Regions from separate parts of the Mesorhizobium sp. ES1-3 genome, predicted to be linked through region 3. Evidence: predicted binding sites of a transcription regulator. Region 3 holds the regulator's gene; each other region holds the start of a gene.
What was found. Region 3 encodes PhoB, which activates phosphate uptake and scavenging genes when phosphate is short. Its sites were predicted from a motif close to TGTCATNNANCTGTCAT; they were not measured.

Region 1 (7,234 bases), on a different contig from region 3:
CGTCCTCGACGATCTCGATGATATGGCCGAAGGCATTCCCGGCGCGCGGGTTGGCGGCGTCGACCTGATCGGCCTTGCGCTTGGAATTGTTGGTCAGCATGACATAGACCTTGCCGTTGCCGGCATTAGGCTGGATGTCCTCGGGCCGGTCCATCTTGGTGGCGCCAAGCAGGTCGGCGGCGCGGCGCGTCTCGATCAGCACGTCGGCCTGGCCGGCAAAACCGTTTTCCGCCGTCAGCGGACCCTGGCCGAACACGATCGGCATCCATTCGACCGAGCCGTCCTCGGCGAATTTGGCGACATGCAGCGTGCCGTCGTCGAGCAGGTCCTTGTTGGCCGCGCGGTCGCCGGCGTTGAACATGCCCTTGGTGACGAATTTGTAGACATAGTCGAAGCGCTCGTCGTCACCGAGATAGAAGACGACGCGGCCGTCCTTGGCGACGATCGACTCGGCGCCCTCATGCTTGAAGCGACCCATGGCGGTGCGCTTGCGCGGCACCGAATTCGGGTCGTTGACGTCGACCTCGACGATCCAGCCGAAGCGGTTGGGCTCGTTCGGCTCCTTGGCGAGGTTGAAGCGGTCGTAATGCGCGCCCCATTCATAGGCGCCTTCCGGGATGCCGAGGCGCTTGTAGTTGGCGGCTTCCTTGTGGCCTTCCGGCAGCTCGCCGGAAAAATAGCCATGAATGTTCTCCTCGGCCATCACATAGGTGCCCCAGGGCGTGACGCCGCCGGCGCAGTTGTTGATCGTGCCGAAGACCTTCGTTCCCGACGGATCGGCATTGGTCTTGACGCGGTCATGGCCGGCGACCGGGCCGGACAGCGCCATCTCGGTGCTGGAGGTGATGCGGCGGTTGAGCTTGCCGTCGCGCACCACCTGCCACTTGCCGCCGTCCTTGCGGATCTCGACGATGGTGCCGCCATGGGCGGCCATCTCGACATCGACCTGCTCCTTCGAGAGCGGCGCCACCTCGGCCGACTTCTTGCCGTCCTTCTCGACGATCTTGACGAGGCCCGGGAACATCAGATGCGGGTTGGTGTATTCGTGGTTCACCACCAGCAGGCCATGTTCCGCCGAGCCGTCAATCGCGATATAGCCGACATAGTCGTTGTTGTAGCCGAACTGCCTTGCCTGGGCTTGCGCCGACTGCTTGGTCGGGTCGAATTCCGGCGAATCGGCAAACAGCGGATCCCCCCAGCGCAACAGCACGTCGGCGTCGTAGCCCGGCGCGACATGGTGCTTGTCGTCGATACCGGCCTCCAGCTCGTCGAATTTGAAGGCGGAGCCGTCCGCGGCGCGGGCATCGTCGGAGGCAATCATAGCCAGCGGGCTGACGGTGGCGGCGATCGCGGAGACGGCAAGCGAACCCTTGAGGAAGCCACGGCGCGAAAAACGTGCGGCGATGATCTCGCCCATCGTGCGGTTTTCGCTGGGATTGTTGGCCGGGCCTTCGTTTTCCTCGAGCAGGCTGGTGCGGAATCGGGCGTCGGGGGTGCGATGTTCGGTCATGGGAGCCTCTGGCTTGGATTGGCTGGAGCTTGTTGCCTGTTCGACGCCTTACAGTCGGCTGATCACATTTTCGTGACAGGATATCGGCACTGCCGCTCCCTCACGCTACCGTTTTTCATGCTGGGTCTGGGACTTTGGTCCAACCTTGCGCCTGCAAAGGTCCTGGGAGAGAAACGCAACGGTCGGAGGTCGCTTCCGGTCACCACGTCTTTCGGCGATGTTGGTTGCACTGCAACGTTGGGGTGGGCGCGCCGGCTCAATCGACGGAGATCAGTATGCACGGATCGATCACGGCCCGTTGTTGCCGTCTGGCTCTGAGATCGGCGGCGCTTCTGGCGCTGACCGTCGCCCCCTATGGAGTTGTCTTCCATGGTTTCGTGCCCGGAATCGATGCCGCGACCGCACATGCCGACAAGGGCGGCAATGGTGGCGGCAACGGCGGTGGTAACGGCAACGGCAACGGCGGCAACAGTGGCGGCAGTGGGAATAGTGGGAATAGCGGGAACAGTAACGGGAATAGCGGCGGCGGCAACAACGGAAAAGGCAAGGGGCAGGGCGACAACAACTCCAGCCATGTCAACGCCACGACCGGCGACAAGGTCGACGTGGACGGCAGCAAGATTTCAGTTCAGCACCCCGACGGCATGACGGAAACCATCGAGAACGGCCGTTTCAGGATGAAGGATGCGCTGGGCCGCACGATCATCGACCGCCGGGCCACACCGGCCGATGTCAGCCGTCTCAGGGGCCTGTGAATTTCGGCCCTGTGAATTTCGCCCTTGTGAAGCTGGTCAACAGGCAACGACCAGTTTCACACGTCACCTCCGCCGCCCCCCGGCGGAGGTGACCTCCTTTTGCGTGGCGTAGCGCTTTTCCTGGCGGAATGCGTAAAAACAAGAGCTGGAGCGACTCGGCGATCAAACGCTGAACCGCCCTATGAGAAGTCCCGCTCGCGGTCGCGAAACTCGCGCATCATGAGGGCTGCTTCAGTGCGGTTTCGCACGTTGAGTTTCGACAGCACCCCCGTCATGTGGTGCTTGACGGTCTTCTCCTGCAGCTCCAGGCGCAAGGCGACTTCCTTGTTGCTCAGCCCCTCCGCCACCAGCCGCAGGATTTCGGTCTGCCGGCCGGTGAGTTGCCGCAGCCGGTCCGCCACGCCGTTGGCAGGCTGCAGGGACTGCACATCGGAAAGCAGCCGGGCCGACAGCATCGGCGAAAGATAGCTTTCGCCAGCCGCCACGTTGCGCAGGATATCGGCGAGCGAGCGCGACCCGACGCCTTTGAGGACATAGCCGCGCACCCCTGCGTTCAGGGCCTTGGTCACATCGGCATTGGCCTCTGAAACAGTCAACAGGACGATCTTCTGAGCGGGATGGTCGGCAAGGATGCTTACAACCGCGGCCAGGCCGCCGCCTGGCATCGAAATGTCGAGCAGCAATATATCGGGCTGCACGGTCGAGGCGATGCGTTCCGCGTCCTGCGCGGTCGCACCTTCCCCGGCCATCTCGAAGCCTCCGATCTCCGACAGGCTGCGCGTCACGCCTTCGCGGAACAGCGGATGGTCGTCGACAATGGCGATGCGGATTGCGCCCATCATGCTTGCTCCTCAACCGAAAGACGGATCACCAGCTTCGTGCCTTTCGGCCCGCTCAGGGTTTCGAACTGTCCGCCAATGCTTTCGACCCGCTCCCTGAGGCCGGCCAACCCCAACCCCTCGGCCCGCGCCGGATCGAAGCCCGGCCCGCCATCCGACACTTCAACGAAAAGCCTGCCATCTTTCATTCCTGCACGCACCGCCTGATCCTTGCCCCGCCCGTGGCGGTAGGCATTGTTCAGCCCCTCCTGCACGAAGCGATAGATGCTGATCTTCTCAGAAGCGCCGGGCTCGGGCAAATGTCCGGGCAGCGTCAGCTTCACCGACGTGCCGGTACGGTGCTCATGTTCCTCGATGGCCAGCCGCAACACATCCGCCGCCGCCGCCGTTTCTATCTGCGGCAGCACCAGGCCGTTGCAGATGCCGCGTATCTCGCGCATCGCGTCCTCCAGCGTCTTGCGGATCATGGCGACCTCGGTCGAGCGACCTTCGCTGCCATGGCCGTCGCCGGTAAACACCGGACTGTCCATGCGCAGCGCCGCCAGGGCCACGAGCTGGGCAGGGCCGTCATGCAGGTCGGCGCCGATCCGCCGCAGGTATCTTTCGTTGAGTGCGGTGGCGCGCCGCGACGCCCGCTGCACGCGTTGCCGCAAGGCGCTGTTCTGCGTCACCAGGCCTTGCAGCTCCGACACCTGCCGGCGCAGCGCCCCGCGCTGGTCGTCGATGGTGCGGCTGGCGCGCAGGACGATGCCCGACAGAAGCAGGAATGCGGTCAAGGTGGTGCCGGCCACGACCAGCCAGCTCGACCGCAGGGCGGAAGCCAGCGTGGCTTTGAAATCGGTCGCGACCTCATAGAATTCGGTGACGGCGACCACGTCGCCGGACCAGGGTTCGCGCACCGGATTGTAAATCTCGAGCAACGGCACGCCCGAGCCCCGCACCTTGTCTTCGTTTTCGTCGAATGTATCGAATTGGGCAACGACACTGCCCTGGAAGGCGGAACGCAGATTTTTGTTCATGTCGAAGCGGCGGCCGATCAATTCCGTGTCCTTCGCGTAGAGCACCATGCCGTCGCGGCGCCAGAGCCTGAACGATGCCAGGCGTTTGCCGAGCGCGCCCTGGCCGAGCGTCTCGTCGAGCGCCTGTTTGACGGATTCGCTGAGCTCCTCGTTCTTGCGCAGGTCGGGCAGCAGCGGCGCAATCACGCTGTCGACATAAAGCGCCGTCGTGGCAGCCGAATTGCGGGTGACGCCGTCCCGGATCTGCGTCGTCACCCAAGTCCCTACGACCAGCATGACGACAAGCAGCCCAAAGCCGCCGGCAACGACGAATTGCAGGGCAAGGGAAAGCTCGCTCCAGCGCCGCGCCAAGTTCTGAAGAATACGAATCATGGACCCCTGACCGCCCTTCTATCGACATGCCGGGCGATTCCAGCACATTGAGCTTCAGTCTCGCCCTTGCCAAGACCCTCCTTGGAGCGACGTTGCTTGACGTCTAGGCGCGCTTCGGAAACAAGGTCCGCGATATCAGGCGAAAGCCGCTTCGAGGGGGACGAGACATTGAGTTTTTCGGGATTGCTGCAGCTTGGCTTTTCGACGGTGATCTTCCTGCTGGCAGCGACCGCCGCCAAGCAATGGGGCCTGGCGCCGAGCCTGGGCAAGATCCTGCTGACGCTGGCGCTCTATTCGCTGGGCAATTTGATCATGCTGCGGCTGATCCGCGAGTTCGGCATGTCGGTGTCGTTCAGCCTCTCGGCGGTGATCCAGCTGGTCTCGGTCAACGTGGTGGCGCTGGTGTTCTTCGGCGAGCGCGTCAACGCGCTGCAGGCGGCCGGCATCGCACTGGCGATCGCCGCCGTGGCGCTGATCACGCTCGGGCCCTATCTGCAAGGGCGATGATATGACGACCGAGGTACCGGCCCGATGAAAGACAACGCAGGCAGTCTGTTCAACCGGATCGAATTCCCGGTGCTGCTCGCTGGCCTGGTCATCGCCGGCGGGCTGTGGGGCTTCGTGGAACTCATGGAGGTAGCACGCGCCACCGCCCCGCATGGTTTCGACACCGAGATACTTCTCGCCTTCCGCCAGCCGGGCCAGCCCGGCGTTCCCATCGGCCCATCATGGCTGGAAGGGGCGATGCGCGACATCACCAGCCTTGGCAGTACCAGCGTGCTGGCGCTGGTCACCACGGCGACGATCATCTATCTGCTCTTGATCCGCAGGCGTGGGACCGCGCTTCTCATCCTCGTCGCCGTGGCTGGTGGCGAGGTGCTGTCGAGCCTGCTGAAAGTCGGCGTCGACCGGCCGCGTCCGGAACTGGTTTCGCACCTGGTCAACGAGACCTCGCTTTCCTTCCCGAGCGGCCATGCCATGCTGTCGGCGGTGACCTATCTCACGCTCGGTTCGCTGGCGGCGCGCTTCCTGCCGGGCCGGACGGCCAAGGTCTACGTCTTGTTCCTGGCGGTGCTCACGACGGTGCTGGTCGGCGTCAGCCGCATCTATCTCGGCGTCCACTGGCCGTCCGATGTGCTGGCGGGCTGGTGTGCCGGTTTCGCCTGGGCGATGCTATGCTGGTTGGTGGCGCGGCTTCTGCAATGGCGCCAGGCGGTGAGCGACGACGCCTGACCCCGCCGTCAGATCAATCTGTTGATGAGATGCCCGCCACAGCCCGCCAGCGCCAAAACCATCGACAGCAAGCCTGCCGATGTCATCAAGGTCTTGAAAACGTTCAACCGCGTTACCCCTGCCCCGGATGGGCAGCACCCTAGCTTGAAATCCTCGGGAAGTATCGAAGAAAAATGGACAATCTGGCGAAGACGCTTACGTCTGAAACCCTTATAATGATGCTTGAAACATCACAATGAAGGTATTATACGTTATATCAGCAGACTCAGACATGGGTTCCGGCCGATGATCACTGCCGCGCAGATGCGTGCCGCAAGGGCCTTGGCCGGCATCGACCAGAAGACGCTCGCCGAGCGCGCCGGCGTTTCGCTTCCAACCATCCAGCGCATGGAAGCGAGCGATGGCGTGGTCCGGGGCGTGGTCGATACGCTGATGAAGGTCATCCAGGCTCTCGACGAGGCAGGGGTGGAACTGATCGGCGAGAACCAGGCCAGCGAGCGAGGCGGCAGGGGCGTGCGCCTCAAGCCCGCCGTGTCGCCGGATCCCAGGGCTGAGCCGGCATAAGTCGCGACGGCGACCGCCGACAGTCCTGCCGACGATCCCGCCGCCTTTGCAGGTGCGGAAGGCAGTCCATGGATCAAGCGCGTCAGACAGTGCATCAACCGGCCCACCAGGCGGCCCACCAGCCGGTGAAGCCGACATTTTCCGAACTGTTCACGCCGAAGCTGGTGACAGTCTGGCGGGAGGGTTACCACCTGCCGCAATTCAAGGCGGACTTCATGTCCGGCCTGACCGTAGCCATCGTCGCGCTGCCGCTGTCGATGGCAATCGCGATCGCGTCGGGCGTGACGCCGGAACGCGGCCTCTACACCTCCATCGTCGGCGGCTTCATCATCTCGGCCTTGGGCGGCAGCCGCTTCCAGATCGGCGGCCCGGCCGGCGCCTTCATCGTGCTGGTGGCGGCAACGGTTGCGCGGGTTGGCGTCGACGGCCTGCTGCTGGCGACGATGATGGCGGGCGTCTTCCTGCTTGCGATCGGGTACCTCCGCCTCGGCACCTACATCAAATTCATTCCCTATCCGGTCACCGTCGGCTTCACCGCCGGCATTGCCGTCATCATCTTCTCCGGCCAGATCGTCGAACTGTTCGGGCTGATCCTGCCGGGCAAGGAGCCCGGACCGTTCGTGCCCAAGCTGATCGCGCTTGGCGAAGCGGCCGGCACGATCAACCCCGCCGCAACCCTGGTGGCGGTGCTGACCATCGCAACCATCGTTTTCCTGAAGCGGTGGCGGCCGAAATGGCCTTCCATGCTGATCGCCATCGGGCTTGCCTCGCTCGTCGTGGCGCTGTTTGCACTGCCGGCCGAGACGATCGGCACGCGCTATGGCGGCATCCCGCGCAGCCTGCAATGGCCTGGCCTGCCCCCGGCCAGCTTCGGCAGGATGCTCGACGTCCTGCCCGACGCCATCGCCTTCGCGCTGCTCGGCGCCATCGAATCGCTGCTGT
Region 2 (7,234 bases), on a different contig from region 3:
CCGAGCGCTCGCCGGCAGCATCGTATGGAGCGATGAGGAGCTAGGCTGGATCGCCTATTGGCGACTGGCCGATCACGGCAAGACCTATCGTTGGCAGGTGCGCGGTGTCAGCTTCGACGAGGCGTTTCGTGTGGCAATCGGAGGCGGGGCACAGATCCTTTCGGGCAATGGGCAGCCATGACCCAACGGGCGTGGCGGACAGCGCTGTGGCAGCTTTCGACACTGGCACAAACGTGTCGCATTGGTCAGCACCAAGGGCTCGTGGTAAAAGCTGCCGATCCGGAGTTTTGGCCATGAACAAATTCAACCCAGCAAAACCTGCCGGCGCGCGCAGCGTCGACGACGTCACCGGCAGCCGCCGTTTGCGCCGCATGCGCAAGGCCGACTGGTCGCGCCGGCTCGTGCAGGAGAACAGGCTTTCGGTCGACGACCTGATCTGGCCGATCTTCGTCGTCGAGGGCAGGAATGTCCGCGAACCGATCGCCGCCATGCCCGGCGTCTTTCGCCTGTCGGTCGACCTTGCGGTCAAGGAGGCCGAACGCGCGGCCAAGCTCGGCATTCCGGCTCTTGCCACCTTCCCCAATGTCGATCTCGGCCTGCGCGACCAGACCGGTTCGCACATCCTCGACCCCGACAATGTCATCAACCGCGCCACCCGCGCGATAAAGGACGCGGTGCCCGAGATCGGCATCATCACCGACGCGGCGCTCGACCCATTCACCAGCCATGGCCATGACGGCATCCTGCGCGACGGCATCATCGTCAATGACGAGACCGTGGAACAGGTCGCGGCGGCGGCCGTCATTCAGGCTGCCGCCGGCGCCGACATCATCGCGCCGTCCGACATGATGGACGGCCGTATCGGCGCCATCCGCGACGCGCTCGACGCCAACGGTTTTCAGGACGTGGCGATCATGTCCTACGCCACCAAATTCGCTTCGGCCTTCTACGGCCCCTATCGCGAAGCGGTCGGCACCGCCGGCCTGCTCAAGGGCGACAAGAAGACCTACTATATCGACCACGCCAATTCGGACGAGGCGGTGCGCGAGGCCGAACAGGACATCGCCGAGGGCGCCGACATGCTGATGGTCAAGCCCGGCCTGCCCTATCTCGACATCATCCGCCGGCTGAAGGACGAATTCCAGATGCCCACCTTCGCCTACCAGGTGTCGGGCGAATATTCGATGATCAAGGCGGCCGGCGCCAATGGCTGGATCGACGGCGAGAAGGCGATGCTGGAATCTCTGCTCGCCTTCAAGCGTGCCGGCTGCGACGGCATCCTAACCTATTTCGCGCCTGAAGTGGCGGAAATGCTGAAAGGGTAGCCCCTACCCTTTCAGGCACCGGCAAGCGATTTTTGCCAGTTCTCTTCTCCGCTTCATGGAAATCTCCGATGATCGGGCGGCCGTCGACACGGCCGCCCAGGTCCAACTCCCGGTAGACGATCCGGATATCGTCTTGCGGCAATATCTGGCAGGAGCCTTCGTGTTCCTTGGAAATCCCGGTTGTATTCCGCAATCCGCTTGTTAAAATAAACTGCTTGCGAAATGAGATCAGCTATCGAGGAGCGTCCAGTGTCCAAATTGCGCGTCAACGCATTCACCCTGTCGCTCGACGGCTATGGCGCTGGTCCCGACCAGAGCCTGGAAAACCCGCTCGGTGTCGGCGGAACGGCCCTGCACAAATGGGCTTTCAGCACCCGCACCTTCCGCAAAATGTTTGGCGAGGAAGGCGGCGAGACAGGCGTCGACGAGGACTTCGCGGCGCGAAGCTTCGAGAACCTCGGCGCCTGGATCCTCGGCCGCAACATGTTTGGCCCGATCCGGGGTGAATGGCCTGACGACAAGTGGAAGGGCTGGTGGGGCGACAACCCACCCTACCATGTGCCGGTGTTCGTGCTGACTCACCACGAGCGGGCGCCCATAGCCATGGAAGGCGGCACGACCTTCCATTTCGTCACCGACGGCATCCATTCGGCGCTCGAGCAGGCGAAATCGGCGGCCGGCGGCAAGGACGTGCGGGTCGGCGGCGGCGTCTCCACCATCCGGCAATATCTGCAGGAGAAACTCATCGACGAGATGCACCTGGCGATCTCGCCGGTGCTGCTGGGCAAGGGCGAGAACCTTTTTGCCGGCCTCGACATGCCCAAGCTCGGTTATCAGTGCACCGAGCAGGCGGCAACGGCGCTGGCCACCCACGTGGACATCAAAAGGGCCTAGGCGGAGCGCTTGCCCCTTTCTCCCCGTCACTATACGGGAGAAATGTCCGGCAGGACAATGAGGGGCAGCGCCGCCGAACGAAGATTTCCTTGCCCGATAACACCGCCGATTACAAAAATAGCTCAGAATACATTCGGTCCACGCAGCGATTTGACCGGGTTTAACTTGTAGAAGTTGGCGCCGCCCCTCATCCGCCTGCCGGAACCTTCTCCTCGTATAGTTACGGGTAGAATGGAACCTCTATTTCAATACTTCTCCGGCACGTAAAGCTCGCGCGGCAGGACCTGGCGTTCGTATTCGGGGTTGAAGACGCGTTCCGGCAGCGTGATCTCCTCGTGCGGCACGTCTTCGTACGGCAGCTGCTTCAGCAGATGATCGATGCAGTTCAGGCGCGCGCGCTTCTTGTCATTGCCCTCGACGATGAACCACGGCGCCTCGGGGATGTTGGTGCGGGCGAAGGTCTCCTCCTTGGCCTTGGTGTACTGTTCCCAGCGCACCCGCGACTGCAGGTCCATCGGCGACAGCTTCCATTGCTTCATCGGGTCGTGGATGCGCATCAGGAAGCGCATCTGCTGTTCCTCGTCGGTGATCGAGAACCAGTATTTGACCACGGTGATACCCGAGCGCACCAGCATGCGCTCGAACTCCGGCACGTCATGGAAGAACTCCTCGACTTGCTCGGGGTTGGCAAAGCCCATCACCCGTTCGACGCCGGAACGGTTGTACCAGGAGCGGTCGAGCAACACGATCTCGCCGCCTGCCGGCAAATGCGGGACATAGCGCTGGAAATACCATTGCGACTTCTCGCGTTCGGTCGGCGCCGGAAGCGCCACGACGCGGCAGATGCGCGGATTGAGCCGTTGGGTGATGCGCTTGATGACGCCGCCCTTGCCGGCGGAGTCACGGCCCTCGAAAATCACCACCAGTTTCTTCTTGTGATAGGCGACCCAGGATTGCAGCTTGATCAATTCGGACTGGAGGCTGATCAGGTCGCGAAAATACTGCATCCGATCGATCGAAGGCGGATGCGAGTTCTTGTAGATCTTGGCGATCTCCATCGACAGCGCCGGCTCCGACAATTCGAGCTCATAATCTTCGTCGAGCGTGTCGGCGAGCTCGGCTTCGAGCCAGTCCTTGGCAGGGGAATTCTGTTTCAGCTCGGTCATATCAACTGCTCCGCTTGCAAGCCCTGTCGGTTACCACTGGGCGCCCCAATTGCTGGCCAGCGGCCTGGAATGGAAACACCTGAGCCGACTTCAATATAGGCCGGCAGTGACGGTTTTATTGCAGCCCGGGCGCGATTGCGGCCGTTGCAAATTCCGCGATGTATGATCCATCGACGTCATCGCACGGCGACAAGCCGACCGAATTGTCCTACAAATCCCCGGTCGCGTTCCAGGCCCGCCCTTTGCGGCACACCTCTTCAACAAAATCGTGAGGATCTGACATGCAATACCGCACCCTTGGCCGTTCGGGCCTGAAGGTTTCGACGCTGACGCTTGGCACCATGACGTTCGGCGGCGCCGGGCCCTTCGCCGCGGTCGGCAACAGCGATCTCGCCGAAGCCAAGCGGATGATCGACATGTGCATCGACGCCGGCATCAACCTCATCGACACCGCGAATGTCTATTCGAACGGCCTGTCCGAAGAAATCATAGGCGAAGCGCTCGGCGGCAAACGCAAGAACGACGTGCTGATCGCGTCCAAGGCGCGGATGCGGATCGGCAAGGGTCCGAACGACGAGGGCCTGTCGCGCCATCATCTGATCCGCGAATGCGAGAAGAGCCTGAAGCGGTTGAAGACCGATGTCATCGACATCTATTTCGTTCACCAGTGGGACGGCCTCACCCCGCTCGAGGAAACCGTTGCGGCGCTCGACACTTTGGTCAGCCAGGGCAAGGTGCGCTACATCGGCTGCTCCAACTATTCCGGCTGGCAGCTGATGAAGGCGCTTGCCATCAGCGACAGCCGTCACCAGCAACGCTTCGTCACCCAGCAGATCCATTACACGCTGGAAGCGCGCGAGGCCGAGTACGAGCTGCTGCCGATCTCGGTCGACCAGGGGCTGGGCGTGCTGGTCTGGAGCCCGCTCGCCGGCGGCCTGCTGTCCGGCAAATACCGCCGCGACAGCCCGACCGCCCGCCAGCTCGCCGGCTGGTCCGAGCCGCCGATCCGCGACGAGGACCAGCTCTGGCGGATCGTCGATGTGCTGGTCGAGATCGGCAGGGATCGTGGAGTATCGGCGGCGCAAGTGGCCCTTGCCTGGCTGCTCGGCCGCCCTGCCGTCTCCTCGCTGGTGATCGGCGCCCGCAATGACGTCCAGCTGAAGGACAACCTCGCGGCCGCGGCCCTGGAGCTCGGCACCGAAGAACGCCAGCGCCTCGACGCGGTCAGCCGGCCGCCCCTGCTCTACCCCTACTGGCACCAGCAACTGACGGCGAAGGATCGCTTCGGCCCCGCCGACATGGTTCTCGACCGCAGCGATATCTGATCGGTGTCAGGCCAAGAGCGAGAGCTAGCTGCCGATGAACCGCCAGAGCTCGGCATCGGGTTCGATCTGGCCGCTGAGCACGAAATATTTGTAGAGGGCGAGCAGGGAGATCGCCTGCTCGTCCTGTTCATTGGAGAATTTGCGGCAATAGGCATTGGCTGCGGCGATGATGCGCTCCGCCGCGGCCGGATGCTGCTCGAAATAATCTACCTTTTCACGGAGATCGGAGAAGTCCGGCTCGAGCGGCGCATAGTGGACACCGGCCTCGAGCTGGCTCTCGCCAAACCATGTTTCGTAGGTCGGCGGCGGCATCAGACAGAGCGAGTTGGAATTCATGATCCATTTGAGGTTGGTCGCCACGTCATTGCCCTCCAACGAGACGATGTAGCGATAGCGCAGGTGCTGGCTGATGCTGAGGAAGGGCTTGCTGTATTCAGCCGGCGCACTGCGCTTGTGCGAACCGGCGTCGCAGAACGGCAAGTCGCGCGCGACATCCAGGAACCGTGTCCTGATCGGATTGTTGAGGTCGCCGCGCCAGACCACGACCGGGCGTTTGTCGGCGAAGGCGACGGCGTCGGCGGGCATGTGGAAGTGGCGGAACTTGTTGAACTTCATAATGACAGCGCTGCCGTTGTCGGCGCGGATCGGCCGATCCTTGACGAGCGTTGGCACTTTTGGCACGCCTTTGACGTCGCCGAACTGCAGGTCGATGAGCAATGACGGATCGAAATAGCGGGCAAATTCCCTCAGGTCGTAATAGTACATGCTCGGTTCAAAAGGTATCTGGTCGATGCGAACCGCATCCGGGCCTGGCGTAAAAGGGTCCTGCAGCTTGTTGTAGTGATTCAGCCGTCGGCGCACGGCCTCGTCCGAGAGCCTGGCCTGTTCCAGGCGGCCCGCCAGCCGTCGTCGGAAGATCGCCTGGGGTGCGATATCGCGCATGACGTTTCGCGCATAGTAGAAGACCCTTGCCGTCGTTCGTTTTATGGTGGCCATCGTTCTCGTAATCTAAAACAAGCGCCACTAAACAGACAACAGCCGGGATGGTTCCGGCGGCATGATTGCGCATCGTTGGGCCACGCTTTCCGGCAGTGCCCGAACAGATGGCGCCGGCCTTGACGAGGCGCGCCGGGGGGATGCACCGGCAACTAGCCCGTTATGTAGCGCCACACCTCGGCATCAGGTTTGATCTGACCCGAGAGCACGAAATATTTGTAGAGCACCAGCAGGGAGATCGCCTGTTCGGCCCGCTCGTCGTCGAATGTGCGGCAATAGGCGTTCGCGGCGGCGACGATGCGCTCTGCCTTCGCCGGATTCCGTTCGAAATATGCGACGTGTTCGGCAAGATTGGAGAAGTCTGCTTCGAGCGGTACATAGTGGACATTCGCCTCGAGCTGCCGCTCGGCAAACCATGTCTCATAGGTCGGCGGCGGCATCATGCAGAGCGAGTTGGAATTCATGATCCATTTGAGGTTGGTCGCCACGTCATTGCCCTCGAGCGAGACGATGTAGCGATAGCGCTGGTGCTGGCTGATGCTGAGAAAGGGCTTGGCATATTCCGCTGGCGCATTCGGCTTGTGCGAGCCGGCATCGCAGAACGGCAGGTCGCGCACAGCCTTGAGGAATCTTGTCCTGATCGGATTGTTGAGATCGCCGCGCCAGACCACGGCCGGCAGCTTGTCGGCGAACGAGATGGCATCAGCCGGCATCTGGAAATGACGAAACTTGTCGAGCTTCATGATGATCGCGTTCTTGTCGTCATCACGGATCGGCCGATCCTTGACGATCGTCGGCACGTTCGGCACGTTCCTGACATCGCCGAATTCCAGGTCGATGAACAAACCGGGATCGAAGTAGCGGGCGAATTCCTTCAGGTCGTAATAGTACATGGTCGGCGTGAACGGCAGTTTGCCGATGCGCACGGCATTGGCGCTTGGCGCGAACCCATCCTGCAGCTTGTTGTAGTAGTTCAGCCTGCGGCGCACTGCCTCACCGGAAAGCCTGGCCCTTTCGAGACGGCCCGCCAGCCTGGCGCGAAACAGCGCCTGCGGAGCGACATCGCGCGCGGCGTTTCTCGCATAGTAGAAAACTCTTGCTGCGGTCCGCGAAATTGTGGCCATCGGTCACTTGATCAAAATAAACAGGCAGCTCTCAATTCATTGGCGCCCCGCGTTTCCTACATCATTGTGGCGCCCATCTGGCAACCCCCCGCATCTCTTCGACACCAGCATCCACGCATTGTCGCTTCGGCTGTTGTGTTTGACGGCTAATGCTCCTAGGCAGGGTCAGGGCCGCAAGGCAGTGACAAAAGGAGCCGATATGGCGCGAGCACCAAACTACGATCAGGAACGCAAGGAGCGCGACCGCCAGAAAGCAGCCAAGAAGGCTGAAAAGCTGGCGGCCAAGGTTGCCGCGCGCGAACGTTCGAAGCCCGAGACCGAGACGGAGGCCGAAACCGAGGAGTAACGGCATGCGGCATGCGGCCCGCGAATGCGGGCCGTGCCTCAATGCGAATTGTCGGTGT
Region 3 (7,234 bases):
TTCCCGGCCTTGGCAGCCTGTTTGCCGGTCCGCCCTACGGCATCGGCCTGCTGACCTCGTCGCTGATCCTCGCCATCATGGTGCTGCCCTTCATCACTTCGATCACCAAGGACGTGTTCGACACGGTGCCGCCGGTGCTGAAGGAGTCCGCCTACGGCATTGGCTGCACGACCTGGGAAGTGACACGTCGCGTCGTCATCCCTTACACCCGCATCGGCATCATGGGCGGCGTCATGCTCGGCCTTGGCCGCGCGCTTGGCGAAACCATGGCGGTGACGTTCGTGATCGGCAACGCGCACCGCATCTCGACCTCGCTGTTCGCGCCGGCAACGACAATCTCCGCGACCATCGCCAATGAATTCACCGAAGCCGTTGGCGACCTCTACACGTCCTCGCTGGTGGCGCTCGGCCTGATCCTGTTCGTCATCACCTTCCTCATCCTTGCGATCGCACGCTACATGCTGATGCGCATCGACGCCCGCACCGGAGCCTGACCGATGTCGACAGCCTCGTCGCTTCACAGCCGCCGCAAGGCCAGAAACTCGGTGATGATGACGCTGTGCGTCGCCGCCGCGGGCATCGGGCTTGCCTGGCTGGCACTGATCCTCGGCGCGTTGATCTACAAAGGCGCGGCCGGGCTCTCGCTTGATGTGTTCACGCAGATGACGCCGCCGCCCGGCGATGCCGGCGGCCTGCTGAACGCTATCTATGGCAGCGTGGTGATGACGGTCATCGCCGTTATCGTCGGCACGCCAATCGGTGTTCTGGCCGGCACCTACATGGCCGAATACGGCCGCTTCTCGAAACTCACCACCGTGGTGCGCTTCATCAACGACATCCTGCTGTCGGCGCCGTCGATCATCATCGGCCTGTTCGTCTACGAATTGATGGTGCGGCCGATGGGGCATTTCTCGGCGATCGCCGGCGCCGTCGCGCTGGCCATCCTGGTCATCCCTGTGGTCGTGCGCACCACCGAGGACATGCTCAACCTGGTGCCGAACGCCTTGCGCGAAGCCGGCACCGCGATCGGCGCGCCGCGCTGGGTGGTCATCAAATCAGTGGCTTACCGTGCCGCACTTTCCGGCATCGTCACCGGCATATTGCTGTCGATCGCCCGCATCTCCGGCGAGACGGCGCCGCTGCTCTTCACCGCGCTGAACAACCAGTTCTGGTCGAGCAATCTCAACGCGCCGATGGCCAGCCTGCCGGTCACCATCTTCCAGTTCGCTCTCAGCCCCTATGAGGAATGGCAGCAGCTGGCCTGGACCGGCGCACTCATAATCACATTGACGGTTCTCGCGCTCAGCATCTTTGCGCGCAGCCTGACCGGACGCAGAGAGGACAAATGAGCCAGATGTTGTCTCCAGACATGACGATTGCCACCGAGGCAGCCGCCAAGGCGAAGATCGAGGTCAAGAACCTCAATTTCTACTACGGCCAGTCGAAGGCGCTGAAGGACATCACGTTGTCGCTGCCCGAGCGCAGCGTGACGGCCTTCATCGGACCGTCGGGTTGCGGAAAGTCGACGCTGCTGCGCGTCTTCAACCGCATCTACGAGCTCTACCCCAAGCAGACCGCCGAGGGTCAGGTGCTGCTCGACGGCCAAAACGTTCTCGACCGCTCGCAGGATCTCAACCTGCTGCGCACCAAGATCGGCATGGTGTTCCAGAAGCCGACGCCATTCCCGATGTCGATCTATGAGAACATCGCCTTCGGCGTCAGGCTCTATGAGAAGATCAGCAAGGCCGAGATGGACGGCCGTGTCGAACAGGCGCTGAAGCGCGCGGCACTGTGGACCGAGGTCAAGGACAAGCTGAACGCCAGCGGCCTCAGCCTGTCGGGCGGCCAGCAGCAGCGGCTTTGCATCGCCCGCACCGTGGCGGTGAAGCCGGAAGTCATCCTGCTCGACGAGCCGGCCTCGGCGCTCGACCCATTGTCCACCGCCAAGATCGAGGAACTGATCGACGAGTTGCAGGCCGACTACACGATCGTCATCGTCACCCACAACATGCAGCAGGCCGCGCGCGTCTCGAAGCAGACGGCTTTCATGTATCTGGGCGAACTGGTCGAATTCGACAAGACCGAGAAGATCTTCACGTCGCCTCGCGAGAAGCGCACGCAGGACTACATCACCGGCCGCTTCGGCTGATATCACGCATACGAGGACCAGGATCATGGCCGAACACACAGTCGCAGCCTTCGACGAGGATCTCGGACAGATCAGCAGGCTGATCAGCGACATGGGCGATCTCGCCGGCACGATGGTCGGTGGCGCCACCAAGGCGCTGCTGAATTCGGACAACGCGCTGGCACAGCGCGTCGTCTCCGACGACGCCATCATGGACGCGCGCCAGCGCGAACTCGACGACCGCGCCATCACCCTGATCGCCAAGCGCCAGCCGATGGCCGACGATCTGCGCCATGTCGTCGGCTCGATCCGCATGGCGGGCGATCTCGAGCGCATCGGCGACCTTGCCAAGAACATCGCCAAGCGCGTCGGCTCCGTCGGCCTCACCGCCACGCCGCGCGACCTGTCGCATTCGATCGACTCCATGGCGCAGCTGGTGCTGATCCAGGTGCAGGGCGTGGTCGAGGAATATGCGGCCGGCGATGCCGCCGCACTCGCCAAGCTCAGGAACGACGACGAACGCATCGACGTCAAATACACCTCGGTGTTCCGCGAACTCCTGACCTACATGATGGAGGATCCGCGCAACATCACGGCTTGCACGCATCTTTTGTTCTGCGCCAAGAACCTCGAACGCATCGGCGACCATGTGACCAACATCGCCGAGAATGCGTACTATGTGCTGACTGGCACGCAACTGCCCGCCAATCGTCCGAAGCAGGACGAGACGGCGATGTCGGTGCCGGCGGCTTGACGGCAGGGATGATCAATCGATGATCGCGCCACGCATCATGGTGGTGGAGGACGAGGAGCCGCTCGGTGTGCTCCTGCGCTACAATCTGGAATCGGAAGGGTACCAGGTCGAGGTGGTGACGCGCGGCGACGAAGCCGAGATCCGCCTCCAGGAGAACGTGCCCGACCTCCTGGTGCTCGACTGGATGGTGCCGGCGGTTTCCGGCATCGAGCTCTGTCGGCGCCTGCGAATGCGGCCCGAGACCGAGAGGCTGCCGATCATCATGCTGACGGCACGCGGCGAGGAGAGCGACCGCGTGCGCGGCCTTTCGACCGGTGCCGACGACTATCTGGTCAAGCCGTTCTCGACGCCGGAATTCATGGCCCGGGTCAAGGCGCTGCTACGCCGCGCCAAGCCGGAAGTGCTGTCCAGCGTGCTCAAGGTCGGAGACATCGTGCTCGACCGCGAATCGCACCGGGTCTATCGCAAGAAGAGCGAGATCCGGCTTGGCCCGACCGAGTTCCGGTTGCTAGAGTTCATGATGCGCCATCCCGGCCGGGTGTTCTCGCGCAGCCAGCTGCTCGACAATGTCTGGGGCGAGACGATCTATATCGACGAGCGCACCGTGGACGTGCATGTCGGACGGCTGCGCAAGGCGGTCAACAATGGCCGCATGCCGGACGTCATCCGCACCATCCGCGGCGCGGGCTACGCGATCCGCGAGGATTAAAGCGCCGCTCAGCCAGCGCGAGTGCAGCGAAACATGCCTCGCCTCGCGGAAATGGCCATTCAACTCGCTGTGCCGTTGCCATGTCGAGCGTGCTGTCGGGTTTGCGCATCTGAACCGGTGTCGAACTTTCCACTCCCCCCAACGTCGGCGTCACACCGATCACACGGCATGGGTGTCACTGTCATCGAAGCCGTCAATAGCTTGGGACGCCCAGTCAAGCAGTTGGGACGCGCAGTCCTGGCGTCCGGCCATGCGTTTCCCGGACTGCAAGGCGTTGCACGGTTTCAGGCAACGCTCTTCCCGGCACTCCCTCTCACTTGCACGCTCAGCGCGAAAATCTCCTGGTCGACGAAAGTCAATGCGCGCATGGCGCAGCCTTCGCGAATGAGCGGCAGCTCGTTCGGCTCGGTGTCGAAGGAAATCGATTCCGAATGCTGGCCGCCGGCGGTGTGGGCGATGGCCTCGCGCAACGCCGGCTCGATCAGGTCGAAGGCGGCGGCGCTGACGCCGACCATGGCGACCGGTGCGGGATCGATCAGCGCGAACAGGCTGCCAAGCCCGTATCCGAGCGTTTCGCCGGCCTTGCGGTAAAGAGATCGGGGGCTAGGGCGGTCTGCGGCGTAAACCTGCCTGAGGGCTTATATCACGTGCCCGTTCCGCCGGCGTGACCTATAGCCGGCGCCGCGCGGCAAGACGCGCCTTCATCCGTGCCTTTGCCGATTCAGTGCCATCGTGGAAGGTGTCGAACCACTTGTCCCATGGCACTTCCAGCGTGCCGTAGTTCACCTCAAAGTAGCGATGATGAAGCTGGTGGTGGAAGGTGCCCAGGTCGACGCGCTTGCGCCCGGCCAGCCAGAGCCCTTCGAACCCGGTATGGGTGGTAATGGCGTAAAGGCCATAGAACATCAGGTGGCAGATAAGATGCACCGGGCTGGACGGAACAACGAAATGGACCAGCGCGGTTCCGAAATAGAAAATGTGTTCAACCGGGTGCATCGCAAGGCCCGACCACGGCCCCACATCAATATTGCGGTGATGCAGCGCGTGGATGCGGTAAAGGAGCTTCGTATGGAGCAGCCGGTGAATCCAGTAGAAGTAGAAACTCTCCCAGATCGGGATCAACAGGAAGAGGCCGACGAACCAGACCGGGTGGCCGGACCATGTTAGAGTCGGCGCATAGCCATTGGCCATCGCCCACCAGACCAGCGCCTCGTATGCCGACCAGATCGTTACGCCCGAAGCCAGCGACCAGAACACGTTGTCGGCCAGTTGGCTGTCGAAACTGAAGGCGCGCCCCTTGCGCGGGTAGGGGCGCGGATCAAACTTCTTGTCGGTGCCCTGCAACTGGTGGCGGTGAAAAACAAGATGCAGCCCCTGCGCTACAACTACCGTCAGGCCGAAGTTTCGTAGCCAGATCACCCCGATCCATAGCCCTGGCTCCTTCGCCTGGGCAAGCGTGGGGCTGGCCAAGGCATAAGCCGCGAAGGCCAGCCCCACGATGACGAGATTGATTGAGACAGGCAGCCAGCTTCCGACATACCAGCGAAAGATCGCTGCGAGGTTCAGCGGCCAGCGCCAGACCGGCGCAATCTCAATGGGCAGGCTGTCGGGGACGTGGTTCCATTCCTTCCGGTCTGACATCGATGTCGCTCTTTTCCGGCCGTGGTTCATGCGCAGGGTATTGCTCGGAAATTGACAACACAAAGAATATCTTTTCAGGTATTGGGGTCATTTTAATTGATGGTAAGATCTCATGAAAACACCGCACCCGACCTGGCTGCTCGCCTTCGAGGCGGCGGCGCGGTATGGCAGTTTCACCGCCGCGGCCGCTGAGCTGAACCTGACCGCAGCGGCCGTCAGCCAGCATATCCGCCTGCTGGAAAAGCATGTCGGCGCGCGGCTGTTCGAGCGGCTGCCGCGCGGCGTTGCGCTGACGGATATCGGCCAGGCCTATGCCCAGCCGGTGCGCCAGTCCTTCGCCGAGTTGCAGCGGGCGACGGACGGTCTCTTCGCGCGCCCATCGCGGCGGGTGGTGCGGGTGCGCGCCTCGATCACTTGGGCGGCGTTGATCCTTGCGCCCCGGTTGGCCGATTTTCGGCAGGCCCACCCAGAGATCGACATCCAACTCTCCACCTTCGTCTGGTCCGATCGTTTTGAAGCCGGCAACAGCGATGTCGACATCCGCTGGGGGCACGGCGACTGGCCCGAGGGTGCGGTTCAACTGCTGGCCCATGAATCCGCGATCGTCGTCTGCCATCCTGCCGACACCGCCTGGTTGGCGGGGCGCCGGGACATCCGCGACTTCCCCTTTGCCTGCCTGCACCATGTGATCGGGTTTGAGACCGAGTGGCAGCGCCTGTCGGATCATTTCGGCCTCGCCCTCCCGGCCCCGCCGCAGCGTGCCCGCTACGATTCATCGCTGCTCGCGCTGTGGGCGATGACCACGGGCGGCGGCGCCATGATCGTTCTGGAGAGTTTCGCCAGGCCGTTTCTCGATTCCGGCCAACTGGTCGCGCCCTTGCCGCACCGCGTGCCCATAAGTGGCGCGCATTACATGGTGCAGGCCGACGGGGCGGGGCGCAATGACGCGGTGCAGACCTTCTGCCGCTGGGCTGCGGCGCTCTACCCGGCCTGAACGCCGGTTGTGGGTACTGGCGCACGGCGGACCGCACCGCCGGCCGACGGGGCTTAGAGCCGGATGATTTTAGGTCGAATCGACCTGAAATCTGAATCCGTTTCTAAATCAAAGAGATAGAGCATGATGTCGTCCGAAAACCGCTTCACACTTTTCGACATCATGCTCTAGCAGGAGGCCCGAAATCTGGCGGGTAGTATGTCATGCCCCGTCGGAGTGATTGGGTTCGATCTTGGTCTCAGGCAACGTTCTTTCCCGCGCCCGCCCTTGCCTGTACACCAGGCGCGAAAATCTCCTGGTCGACGAAAGTCAGTGCGCGCATGGCGCAGCCTTCGCGAATGAGCGGCAGCTCGTTCGGCTCGGTGTCGAAGGAAATCGATTCCGAATGCTGGCCGCCGGCGGTCTGGGCGATGGCCTCGCGCAAGGCCGGCTCGATCAAGTCGAAGGCGGCGGCGCTGACGCCGACCATGGCGACCGGTGCGGGATCGATCAGCGTGAACAGGCTGCCCAGCCCATAGCCCAGCGCCTCGCCGGCCTTGCGATAGGCTTCGCGCTCCGGTCCGTCCTTCTCCCTTGCCGTCGCCGCGAGTGTCCGCATTTGCGCGTCGCTGACATCGGCGACCGGCTCGGTGTCCTCACCAAGCTGCCTGGCGTTACGCCAGATGGCGTAGTTGCCGGCATAGGCCTCGACGCAGCCGCGCCGCCCGCAGCGGCAGAGCGCGCCGCCCGGGCGATGAATCATGTGGCCGAACTCGCCACCCGACGAATGCGTGCCGGTGAACAGCTCGCCCTTCAGCACCAGGCCCATGCCGATGCCGTGCGAGAGCAGGATGGCGATGAAGTCGTCGCGGTAGCGTTCGGGGTCGCGCCGGCGCAGCGCCACCGCCATCATGTTGCAGTCGTTCTCCACGGTGGCGGGGATGCCGAATTCGGCTTCGAGTATGTCGGCGAAGGCTATGTCCGTCTGCGGCGTGATCGGCGACCACAGCATGGCGCGCGCCTCGGTGT

Region 1: a site for PhoB is predicted at 1,572-1,588, ahead of LB536_RS20995 (PhoX family protein). Genes of this name have one in related genera too.
Region 2: a site for PhoB is predicted at 3,492-3,508, ahead of ppk2 (polyphosphate kinase 2). Genes of this name have one in related genera too.

The regions. Positions count from the first base shown of each region.
Region 1 is NZ_JAIUGW010000016.1:49,472-56,705, reverse strand. It holds gene LB536_RS20995 (PhoX family protein) at 1-1,510, opposite strand, end outside; gene LB536_RS20990 (hypothetical protein) at 1,786-2,265, shown strand; gene LB536_RS20985 (LuxR C-terminal-related transcriptional regulator) at 2,445-3,107, opposite strand; gene LB536_RS20980 (sensor histidine kinase) at 3,104-4,495, opposite strand; gene LB536_RS20975 (hypothetical protein) at 4,664-5,002, shown strand; gene LB536_RS20970 (phosphatase PAP2 family protein) at 5,027-5,728, shown strand; gene LB536_RS20965 (helix-turn-helix domain-containing protein) at 6,014-6,292, shown strand; gene LB536_RS20960 (SulP family inorganic anion transporter) at 6,361-7,234, shown strand, end outside.
Region 2 is NZ_JAIUGW010000028.1:62,164-69,397, forward strand. It holds gene LB536_RS27020 (DUF2066 domain-containing protein) at 1-181, shown strand, start outside; gene hemB (porphobilinogen synthase) at 294-1,325, shown strand; gene LB536_RS27030 (dihydrofolate reductase family protein) at 1,575-2,219, shown strand; gene ppk2 (polyphosphate kinase 2) at 2,465-3,385, opposite strand; gene LB536_RS27040 (aldo/keto reductase) at 3,667-4,710, shown strand; gene LB536_RS27045 (glycosyl transferase family 90) at 4,735-5,706, opposite strand; gene LB536_RS27050 (glycosyl transferase family 90) at 5,859-6,830, opposite strand; gene LB536_RS27055 (hypothetical protein) at 7,030-7,176, shown strand.
Region 3 is NZ_JAIUGW010000005.1:57,672-64,905, reverse strand. It holds gene pstC (phosphate ABC transporter permease subunit PstC) at 1-494, shown strand, start outside; gene pstA (phosphate ABC transporter permease PstA) at 498-1,349, shown strand; gene pstB (phosphate ABC transporter ATP-binding protein PstB) at 1,346-2,149, shown strand; gene phoU (phosphate signaling complex protein PhoU) at 2,175-2,882, shown strand; gene phoB (phosphate regulon transcriptional regulator PhoB) at 2,902-3,591, shown strand; partial or broken gene LB536_RS09530 (sugar kinase) at 3,876-4,208, opposite strand; gene LB536_RS09525 (sterol desaturase family protein) at 4,261-5,232, opposite strand; gene LB536_RS09520 (LysR family transcriptional regulator) at 5,345-6,226, shown strand; gene LB536_RS09515 (ROK family protein) at 6,465-7,234, opposite strand, start outside.